Regions from separate parts of the Pectobacterium artocarpous genome, predicted to be linked through region 2. Evidence: predicted binding sites of a transcription regulator. Region 2 holds the regulator's gene; the other holds the start of a gene.
What was found. The regulator CRP, encoded in region 2, controls carbon source genes, mostly activating them, when cyclic AMP is high. The targets are predictions, from matches to a motif close to ATGTGANNNNNNTCACAT.

Region 1 (5,785 bases), on a different contig from region 2:
ACATGGATTACCTTCAGCTTGTCGGTATACAGCACCATCGCATAGTCGCGGCTGTTGGTCAGTTTCGCCAGCAGTTCGGTATGGCCCGGATAAAGGTGGCCTGCCGAGTGCAGCGCTTCTTTATTCAGCGGCGCGGTCGCAATCGCGTGGACTTCACCCGCCATCGCCAGCGACGTCGCTTTCTTGATACAGCGATAAGCCAAATCGCCCGCCTGCGCCTGAACAACGCCCGGCTCCAGCGCCTGAGGATCTTCCAGCGGCTCATCAATGATGTTGATCACGCCTGGCGCGAAGACAGCGTCAGCCGGTTTATCAATAATTTTCAGCTCGACAGCTGGCACCACATTCAGCGCCAGAATACGTCGCATCGTCTGTACGCAGCCCACCACCACGGCAGACGCGCCAGAAAGCTCGCCTTCGGCCAGAGACTTAATAATAATTTCCGGTCCAATCCCTGCCGGATCACCCATCGTTACCGCAATAATTTTACTCACTGACCTTCTCCTCAATAAAACGTAAAACGTCGAGCAAAGTAGTTTCGTTGCCAAAACCCCCCGCTTTAGTCATCACAGGGGTCGTGCCGACAACGCTGTTCAGCAGGTATCCCCAGGGTACACAGGATGCGATTTGCCCTTTAATCTGAAAGCCGGTCGCGCCCAGTGCGGTTGCCACGGCAATCGCAATATCACCACCGGATAAATACAACCCGCCCGGCAGAAACCGGTTAAATCTGTCCACTGCCGGGCCATTGAGTGCCTGAACAACGCTGCGCGTAAGTTCCCCCAGATAGTGGCTGATCGTTTCACCAAGCTGCTGTCGGCTAAGCCCAAGCTGCTGGCACCGCGCCTCGATCTCGAAGCGCTGATGTTCGTTATGGCAGGTACGAATAATGCAATGGTGGCCGTTCATCAGCGCCGTCACCGCGTCCTCACACTGGGAGGCCATGACGGTGGATGAATGGGGTGAAAAGAGCGCGTTGATATCGATATCAACCAGCGTGATATCACTGCGCAGTCGGATAGCCGCAATCTGTTTTTGAGCGATATCACTCATTGATCCCACGACAGCCAGCAGCGGCTTTGCCGTTTTGCGCGTAAAATCCTGTGTATTCGCCAATGCTTCACTCAAGCCTGCCGAGCCGACCAGTAAAGGACGAAACGGTAACGTCCTCGCGGCGTGAACGATATGCGTCAGATCGTCCTGCACGTCCGTATCAAGAATAATCAGACGTACGCCCTCGTCCGCCAACTGCTGCAAACGGTGGGCTAAATTGGCCTGACGTACCTCATCGAGGTGTATTTCCGCCACAGGCAAAGCGGTTTGTTCCGCCAGACGGGCAGCGATAGAAGCCGAGGTCACCGGCGTTTTCGGATCGCTGGCAAATTCAGTATCAGTAAGCAGACGCCCATTCACCCAGACTTCGCCTTGGTGGGTCACGCGTCCCAACGTCGGTGAAGCGGCGGCAATCAATGCAATGGGTATCCCGGAGGCAAAGAGAGCCGCGGTCACTTCTGATCCCAGGTTCCCACGCAGCGTCGAATCAATTTTCTTAACAATCCAGCCCTGACCACCGACGGTCAACCATGCTTCAACCGCTACGGTAGTACGCTGGAATGCTGTCTCTTCACTCGCCGCACGGCTGTCGGTGTTGATAACCAACGCATCGCCCAGTAAATCCGCATGCAGTTTATTAACGTCAAATACGACGCTAACCCGCGCGCCATGCTGCGCCAGACCGACGCCCGCATCATTGGCACCCGTAAAATCATCAGCAACTACTAATACCTGTTCTGCTGATTGCTGCACGTTTGGCATACCTCATCCCCGTGTCATGATTACCCGATAATGATTATATTGAATCACATTTGATTATATGTGAGCAATATCAAATTATTTAAAAGGAATTTCACCTATAAATTATCACCACGATGCGGAAAATGGCGTTTGGTTGTGATGAAACCAGCACCATTTGACTGAAATCAATCACTATCGCAACCATTATCATCGCGATAACGCTCTGGCGAAGAAGAGACAAGGCAAGGTAATAAGCATGAACATCAATAGCACTATCCTCAGCGGTTACCGGGTACTTCAGGACATCAGTCACCTGTTGGCAGGGAAACAGCACGTTTTATTTGTCACCGACAAAAACATCGTCGGACTGCCTGACGTTCAGGCGCTGATCGCACACGTTAAGCAAGCCGTTCCGGAGGTTCTGTTAATTGATAATGTTCCTGCCGAGCCAAGCCAGCATGACGTTGCCCAGATACTAAGCCAACTCACGCAAACCCAGACCGATCTGGTGATCGGCGTAGGTGGCGGTAGCGTACTGGATGTCGCCAAACTGCTTTCCGTGCTGTGCGCGGGCGATGACAGCGTCACGCTGGATAGCCTACTGGCAGGAGAGAAGCCGACTCGCCGCACGACATCCCTGCTCATCCCAACCACGGCAGGAACCGGTTCAGAGGCCACGCCGAATGCCATTCTGGCGATCCCGGAAAAAGAGACCAAGGTCGGCATTATTACGCCAGTGATGCTGCCGGACTACGTTGCGCTGTTGCCGGAACTGACCATCAGCATGCCGTCGCATATCGCCGCTTCAACCGGTATCGATGCGCTCTGCCACCTGATCGAGTGCTTCACCTCGACGATTGCCAACCCGGTCAGCGACAACTACGCGTTGATTGGCCTGAAAAAGCTGTTTGCCAACCTCGAAACCTCCGTGCGCGAACCGAACAATATGGAAGCCAAGCTCAATATGTTGTGGGCGTCCTATTACGGCGGGGCTGCTATTGCCCACTCGGGTACGCATCTGGTTCATGCCATGTCTTATCCGCTTGGCGGCAAATATCACATCCCGCACGGCGTGGCGAACGCCATCCTGCTCGCCCCTTGCATGCGTTTCGTGCAAGACGCCGCGCAGGACAAATTCGCACAGGCGTATGACCTACTGCCGGATGCCGACCTGACGTTGAGTACCGCGGAAAAAGCGCAGGCGCTGGTGGCCTATTTCAGCGAGTTGGTTAAACGACTCAATCTGCCTAACACCTTACAGCAGCTCGGCGTGGAAAAAGACCACCTGCCGTACCTGGTTGATGCTGCGCTACAGGTTCAACGTCTGATGAAAAATGTACCAACGCAGGTCAGCGCCGACGATGTCCGTGAGGTTTATCTGACCCTGTTTTAAAGCGCGCAGCGCTGAATAACACCGATGTCGCATCGAGATACACGGGGCGACCACAGGGGTGAGGCATCCCTACGGGAACCTCCTCCTGTGTTTCCCCTAACCACGGGTTTAAGTGGACGGTATTAGGCTCTAAATAATGCGGTTTTAAATTTTCATCTTTTTGATTACGTGTCACGAGGAAGAACAATGACTAAAAATATTACCGGCGTCCTAACCGCCATCGTCACGCCATTTGATAACCAGGGCGAATTTAACCCCGCAGCCATGCGCCTTCAGGTGCAGCGCCAGATGCGCTACGGCAACGGTATTTTCTGTAACGGCACCAACGGTGAGTTTTTCGTTCTACACACCGATGAGAAAGTTGCCGTCACAGAAACCTGCGTGGATGAAGTTGCCGGAAAAGTACCGGTTGTCGGCCACATCGGTGAAATCTCCACGCGGGAAACCATCAAGCTCGGTAAGCGCATCGCCGCGCTGGGTGTTGATGCCGTCTCGGTCATCACCCCGTATTTCATCCCACTCAAACAGGAAGAACTGATTGCCCACTACACCGCGGTCGCCGATGCACTGACTGTACCGGTGTTTCTCTACAACATTCCTGCACGCACGGGGAATACGCTGGCGCCGGAAACCGTCCGCACGCTGGCGGATCACCCGAACATCATCGGCATCAAAGACAGCGCAGGCAGCTATGAAAGCCTGAGCGGCTATGTGCAAGCGGTGAAAGGCGTACAGGGCTTTAACGTATTGAATGGCCCAGACTCGCTCATTCACCAGGGCTTTGTTGACGGCTGCTCCGCCTGTATTTCCGGGCTGGCTAACGTGGCACCGGAACCGATCAGCCAGATCTGGCACCGCTTCAACGCGGGCGACATTGAAGGCTCTCGTCAGGCACAAGAACAGGTTGCCGAATTGCGTAAGACACTGTACGCCATCGCATTCTCACCGGCTGTGGTGAAGAAAGCGCTGGCAATCATGGGTGAAGATGTCGGCGTCAGCCGCTATCCGATCCAGTTTTCCGCACAGGATGAAGACAACATCCGCAACATCCTTAATCAATTCTCGCAGTAACAGAGAAATATCAATTTCCACTTATAGGCCGAGAAGATATGAACCATTTTAATGTTACCGATACCCTCATCATTATTGGGATGATTGTGTTTTATATCGCATTCACCTCATGGTTAACGCTCAAATTACGCAGTAAATCCAGTACCGAGTTTATGGAAGGGTCACGCGCACTACCGGCGTTTATCGTTGGTATCCTGCTGATGACCGAATTCATCGGCGCCAAATCGACGGTCGGTACAGCACAGTCCGCTTTCGAGAACGGCATCGCGGCCTCTTGGTCAGTGATTGGAGCTGCTATTGGCTTCCTGTTGTTTGGGATGATTTTGGTTAAGAAAATCTACAACACCGGAAAGGTCACCATCTCTGGTGCGATCGCCGAGAAATACGGTACGTCCACCAAGAACATCATTTCCATTATCATGATCTATGCCCTGCTGCTGGTGAACGTGGGTAACTACGTCAGCGGTGCGGCAGCAATCTCCACCGTGCTGCACATCTCCCTGCCTGTAGCTGCGCTGATCACGGCGATTGTGAGTACCTTCTACTTCTATTTTGGCGGCCTAAAAGGCGTGGCTTATGTCACCCTGATTCATAGCGCCGTGAAGTACGTTGGCGTGATGATCATCCTGTACGTCGCGTTGAAAATGACTGGCGGCTTTAAGCCAATGATCGAACAAATGCCGGATTACTACTGGACGTGGGACGGTAAAATCGGCGCCAGCACCATTTTCGCCTGGCTGATCGGGACTATCGGTTCTATCTTCTGTACCCAGTTCGTTATTCAGGCTATTTCTGCCACCAAAGATGCAACTTCTGCAAAACGTGCAACATGGGTCGCCTTCCTCTTCTGCATGCCGATTGCCATCGCTATCGCGATTATCGGTGTCGCGGCGAAGTTTGCTCACCCTGAAATCAATAGCCTGTACGCTATGCCGATCTTTCTACAGGATATGAATCCATGGGTTGCAGGTTTGGTGACAACATCACTGGTCGCGTCGATATTTATCAGTGTGAGTACCGTAGCACTGGCGATTGCCTCACTGATTGTTAAAGACTTCTATGTCCCGTATTACAACCCAACGCCAGAAAAAGAGATGAAGATGACGCGGGTGTTCTCGCTCATCATCGGATTCCTGCCGCTGGTCTTCGTTTTACTCGTACCTGAAGTCCTGAAACTGTCATTCTTTACCCGTGCAATCCGCCTTTCTATCTCGGTGGTCGCCATCATTGCCTTCTATCTGCCGTTCTTTAACAGTACCCGAGGCGCCAACGCTAGCCTGATCTCTGCCTGCGTGGTCACTTCCATCTGGTACCTTCTCGGCAACCCGTATGGCATCGATAACATGTATGTTGCGTTGGCTACGCCAGCTATCGTCATGCTGATCGATCGCATGATTCCGAACAAAGAACACAAAATCAAAGTATCTCCACTGAAAACAAATCAGGAGCATGAGTCATGAGTAGCGAAACCATTACCGTAGAACGTAGCGGAAAAGTTCATCACGCAGAAGGCGATGCCGCGCGTCT
Region 2 (5,785 bases):
GTAAAATATGCTGCTAATCATCGATAACTACGACTCCTTTACCTACAACCTTTACCAATACTTTTGTGAGCTTGGCGCACAGGTCTTGGTGAAGCGTAATGATGAACTCACACTGCGTGAGATTGAACAGCTTGCGCCTGAGCGATTGGTCATTTCACCGGGCCCTTGTACGCCGGATGAGGCGGGCATTTCATTGGCTGCTATCCGTCACTTTGCCGATAAATTACCGATTCTGGGCGTGTGCCTTGGCCATCAGGCGATGGGGCAGGCGTTCGGCGCGCATGTGGTGCGTGCAAGACAGGTTATGCACGGGAAAACTTCTGCGATTGCGCACAATGATACGGGGATTTTCACGGGACTGGCTCAGCCTTTGACGGTTACCCGTTATCATTCACTCATCATTGATGCTTCCTCGCTACCCGATTGCTTTGAGGTCACGGCCTGGAGCGAACATGAAGGTAAGCATGACGAGATTATGGGAATCCGCCATCGCTCGCTTCCGCTGGAAGGTGTGCAGTTTCATCCAGAAAGCATTCTCAGCCAGCAAGGGCATCAACTTTTGGATAATTTCCTTAAAATTTAGCGAGATAGAAAGTTATTCTCTACAGTAGCCGATTTAATATTGCCTGTAATTGATTTTTTATGCATATTTATTGACTATATTTTCATTTCGACATAATGGACAGCAGAGTGAGGCAGCAAATGGCAGCAGAGCAGAAAGCAGTGACACGGGATACTCACGATAAAGTGATTTTGCCGGTTTATGCACCCGCGAAGTTTGTACCAGTGAAAGGTAAAGGGAGCCGCGTCTGGGATCAAGATGGCCGTGAGTATATCGATTTCTCCGGCGGCATTGCGGTTACGGCACTGGGTCACTGTCATCCTGCGCTGGTGAACGCATTGCAGCAACAGGGTGAAAAGCTGTGGCACACCAGCAATATTTTCACCAACGAACCTGCGCTACGCCTCGCCAGCAAATTGATTGATGCCACTTTTGCCGACCGCGTGTTCTTTGTTAATTCTGGTGCTGAGGCTAACGAAGCCGCTTTCAAACTGGCGCGCCACTATGCGGTTAAACGCCATAGTCCTTATAAAACCAAGATCATCGCTTTCTATAATGCGTTCCATGGCCGCACGCTGTTTACCGTTTCAGTTGGCGGACAGCCTAAATATGCCGATGGTTTCGGGCCTAAGCCTGCGGATATTGTCCATGTTCCTTTCAACGATCTGGCTGCGGTCAAAGCGGTGATGGACGATCACACCAGTGCCGTCGTGCTGGAGCCGATTCAGGGTGAGGGCGGTATTACGCCTGCGACACCTGAATTTTTACAAGGTGTTCGCGATCTGTGCGATCAGCATAAGGCGCTGCTGGTGTTTGATGAAGTGCAGAGCGGAATGGGGCGCACTGGCAAACTATTCAGCTACATGCACTACGGCATTACGCCGGATATTCTCACCACCGCTAAAGCGCTGGGTGGCGGCTTCCCGATTAGTGCGATGCTGACGACGGAAGAAATTGCCTCTGTGATGACGGTCGGGGTACATGGAACCACCTATGGCGGTAACCCGCTGGCCTGTGCGGTGGCGGAAGCTGCGCTGGATATCATCAATACGCCAGAAGTGCTGTCAGGCGTGGCGGATCGGCACGCTCGCTTTGTCAGTGAGCTGGAAAAAATCAACCAACAGTACGGTGTATTTGAACAGGTGCGCGGTATGGGGCTGCTGTTGGGGGCAGAACTGAAATCGCAGTGGCATGGCCGTGCGGGCGAGTTTCTGGCTGCTGCAACGGCTCAGGGCCTGATGGTGTTGATGGCGGGTCCGAACGTCATCCGCTTTGTGCCGTCTTTGATCATTGATGAAGACGACATTGTGCAGGGGATGGAGAAGTTCGCCAAAGCCGTCGCACAGGTTGTTAACGCAGCAAACTGAGTGATGTTCTTAAAAGAGCAGCGATAAAAAACGTAGGGAACGTTTTTCCACGCCGCTTGCGACGGTCTGTAAGGGGGAGCAGGGATGGCACACCATAAAAAAGCGTGAGGCCGAGGCTTCACGCTTTTTTGTTGGTAGGGTAGAGCAACAGGGATTTAGCGAGTGCCGTAAACGACAATTGTCTTACCGTGCGCAGAGATCAGGTTCTGGTCTTCTAACATTTTCAGAATGCGGCCCACGGTTTCACGCGAGCAGCCAACGATTTGCCCAATTTCCTGACGGGTAATTTTTATTTGCATACCATCTGGATGCGTCATGGCATCAGGTTGTTTAGCCAGGTTGAGTAGGGTTTGGGCAATACGGCCAGTTACATCAAGGAAGGCGAGGTTGCCGACTTTCTCTGAGGTAACCTGGAGTCTGCTTGCCATTTGTGCAGACAGACGCATGAGGATATCTGGGTTAACCTGGATTAGCTGGCGGAATTTTTTATAGGAAATTTCAGCCACTTCACAGGCGGTTTTTGCCCGCACCCAAGCGCTGCGTTCCTGACCTTCTTCAAACAGGCCGAGCTCACCAATAAAATCGCCCTGATTGAGGTAGGAAAGAATCATTTCCTTGCCTTCTTCATCTTTGATTAGCACTGCGACAGAGCCTTTCACGATGTAGTAAAGCGTTTCTGCTTTTTCACCTTGGTGAATAAGCGTGCTCTTCGATGGATACTTGTGGATATGACAATGGGAAAGGAACCATTCGAGAGTTGGGTCTGTTTGCGGTTTGCCGAGAACCATTCGCTATCATCCTCTGTTGTAATTCACTGCGCAAATTACAGGGGTCAGAGTTCCCTGTACGGCGTGTTTAACTGCTAAAAAAACAAAATTCAGTCTAGGCAGAATGACGTCAGGGAATATACTGGAACCACTGACCCTTGATTTTCCGGTGCTGCCTTGCCGCACCGTAAACGTGGCTGGGTATATCTGGCTACGTCATCATCTTCTTCGTTTCTGGGTTTGTCCAGAAAAGGTCTATTCTATTTTCGTTTTAACACAGCTTTAAGGATGTGTCTTGTGTTGTCTCGCTTCAGCATGACAAAGCTCTGATTAACGCTGATTTTTGTACAGTAACGGTATAAATTTTCAAAAAATTTTTAGTGGAGAGGCACCATGCAGGCACGGGTAAAATGGGTTGAAGGCTTAACGTTTTTGGGCGAATCCGCGTCAGGACATCAGGTGTTGATGGACGGCAATTCCGGCGATAAAGCGCCCAGCCCGATGGAAATGGTGTTGATGTCTGTGGGGGGATGCAGCGCGATTGATGTGGTTTCGATTCTGCAAAAAGGCCGCAACGATGTAGCGGATTGTGAGGTGAAACTGACGTCAGCGCGCCGGTCTGAAGCGCCGCGTTTATTTACCCATATCAATCTGCATTTTATCGTGACGGGAAAAGGGCTGACCGACAAAATCGTTGAACGCGCTGTAGCCCTGTCGGCGGAAAAATACTGCTCTGTGGCACTGATGCTGGGCAAGGCCGTTGAGGTGACGCATAGTCACGAAATTCGGGTGCTGGCTTAATCTCTTTCTCTGGGCACGACATTGCCGCGCCCAGTTTCGCTTATTCGATGGTTTTCCCTTCCATTAACCGCTGCACCAGCGGTGCCATGATGAGTTCCATCGCTAGCCCCATTTTCCCGCCGGGAACGACCAACGTATTGATGTGGGAGATAAATGATCCCTGCAACATGGCGAGCAGATAGGGGTAATCAATATTATCCAGGCCCTGAAAATGAATAACGACAAAGCTCTCGTCCAGCGACGGAATCGACTTGGCGGCGAACGGATTGGAGGTGTCCACGGTGGGCACGCGCTGGAAGTTGATGTGTGTGCGAGAGAACTGCGGCGTAATATAGGTGATGTAGTCTTCCATGGATCGCACGACGGAATCCATTACCGCTTCACGCGAGTGACCGCGCTCATTGACGTCGCGTATCAGCTTTTGGATCCATTCCAGATTGACGATCGGCACCACGCCGACGAGCAAATCGACATGCTGTGCTACGTCGTTTTGTTCGGTAACCACGCCACCGTGTAGCCCTTCATAAAACAGGATATCGGTGGGTTCCGGCATCCGCTCCCACGGCGTGAAGGTTCCGGGAACTTGATTGTACGGAATGGCTTCATCGTAGGTATGAAGATATTTACGCGTTTGGCCACGACCGTGCAGACCATATTCGATAAACGACTGTTCCAGCAGGCTGAAGTCATTCGCTTCCGGGCCGAAATAGCTGATATGGCGGCCTAAATCACGTGCTTTGCGAATGGCCATATCCATTTCCGGGCGGGTATAGCGGTGAAAACTGTCCCCTTCCAACTGGGCGGCGCGCAGATTAAGTTGCTGGAAAATCTTACGGAAAGCCAGACTGGTTGTCGTTGTTCCTGCCCCGCTAGAGCCGGTAACCGCAATAATCGGATGCTGATGTGACATAAGGCGCGTAACTCCGTGATCGCGATACACGCATCGGCTGAGAGCCTGCGCGCATCCTCAAAAATGACGTAAGTTTTTATCATTGTTAGCATGTTTGGCGCATTCTTTCACGCCTTTCGGCATACTCAATAAGGGGCATGGCCTCCTGCATTGAGCTGGCTGCGCGGCATAATATTGAGGGTTTCATGTAGTTCGGACCACACCAAAACGACCTGGCCAGATTTGAGCTGGAGGCGGATATCTTCCACTTTCTGCGCCAATGAGCGCTCCTGTTCGCCATAATCGGTACCTTCCCGCAGGACGAAAGATTCGATGATGTTATCCAGCGTTTCTGGATCGAGCTGTTGCCAGGGAATAATCACGCGATTCCTCCTGAATAAAAAGTTCCTGAGTGAAAGGTTCCTGAAGAATCGGTGGCGTGGTCCAAAAACGGGCTAAGCCAGTTGGGAATGCGCTGTTCCAGCCACATTTCCGGTTTCAGCAACGTTCCACAGACGAAGCCGACATGCCCGCCGTGTTCTGTTAGCTGATATTCAATATTTGACGGTAACTGCGACTGGTCGGGAATCACCTCTGACGTCATGAAAGGATCGTCCTTCGCATGGATGATGAGCAGCGGTTTACGTATCTGAGGCAGCAGCGGCAGGGCGCTACAGCGTCGATAGTAATCGGCGGCATCGCGGAAGCCGTGGATACGTGATGTAATAACGTCATCAAACTCTCGCAACTGGCGAATTCGCTTCAACTGCGGCAACTGAATTGGCAGCGTATCCGGGTAGGCTGCCAGCTTGCGGCCGGCGTTTTGCTTCAGCAGTCGCAGCAGGTAGTGCTGGTAGACGCGGGAGAAGCCTTGTTCCATCCGACGGCTACAGGGTTCGAGCATTAATGGTGCAGAAACAATGACGGCAGCGGATAGGGAGCAAGCTTCGCCTTGCTGGGCGAGCAGGTAAGCCAGCATGTTGCCGCCGAGAGACACGCCGATGGCAGCGGTAGGCACCACGCCCAGTGTCTCTTGCATCCAGTGCAGAAAATAGCTGGCATCGCTGGTTTCAGCGGAGTGATAAATACGCTTCATCCTGTTGGGCTTACCGCTGCATCCGCGAAAATGCATGATGACGGCGAGCCAGCCATGCTGTTTACAGGCATGCAGCAGGCCGTGGGCATAGGGGCTATGAAAGTTGCCTTCCAACCCGTGAAACAGCACGATGCGCGGTTTGTGCCGCGCCTGCTCGGGCGTTTCACTCCACGCCAGATCGACGAAATCGCCGTCGGGTAATTCGAGCGATTGCCAGACGGGTGAAAACTGTACGCGACGGCGAATCAGACGCGGGAGTAGCGTTTGCAGATGCGGGTTATGGGCACCGCTCAGCGGATGAAA

Region 1: ACKQAD_RS01995 (iron-containing alcohol dehydrogenase) is a predicted target of CRP. The motif match lies at 1,874-1,891, and genes of this name have one in related genera.

Annotation. Positions count from the first base shown of each region.
Region 1 covers NZ_JBJXVK010000002.1:208,882-214,666, reverse strand. Annotated here, with positions in the region: gene ACKQAD_RS02005 (D-threonate 4-phosphate dehydrogenase) at 1-494, opposite strand, end outside; gene dtnK (D-threonate kinase) at 487-1,815, opposite strand; gene ACKQAD_RS01995 (iron-containing alcohol dehydrogenase) at 2,051-3,187, shown strand; gene ACKQAD_RS01990 (dihydrodipicolinate synthase family protein) at 3,374-4,258, shown strand; gene ACKQAD_RS01985 (sodium:solute symporter family protein) at 4,297-5,718, shown strand; gene ACKQAD_RS01980 (sialidase family protein) at 5,715-5,785, shown strand, end outside.
Region 2 covers NZ_JBJXVK010000003.1:211,316-217,100, forward strand. Annotated here, with positions in the region: gene ACKQAD_RS03035 (aminodeoxychorismate synthase component II) at 8-583, shown strand; gene argD (bifunctional acetylornithine/succinyldiaminopimelate transaminase) at 703-1,929, shown strand; gene crp (cAMP-activated global transcriptional regulator CRP) at 2,085-2,717, opposite strand; gene ACKQAD_RS03050 (OsmC family protein) at 3,090-3,497, shown strand; gene ACKQAD_RS03055 (phosphoribulokinase) at 3,538-4,407, opposite strand; gene ACKQAD_RS03060 (YheU family protein) at 4,533-4,769, opposite strand; gene ACKQAD_RS03065 (hydrolase) at 4,766-5,785, opposite strand, start outside.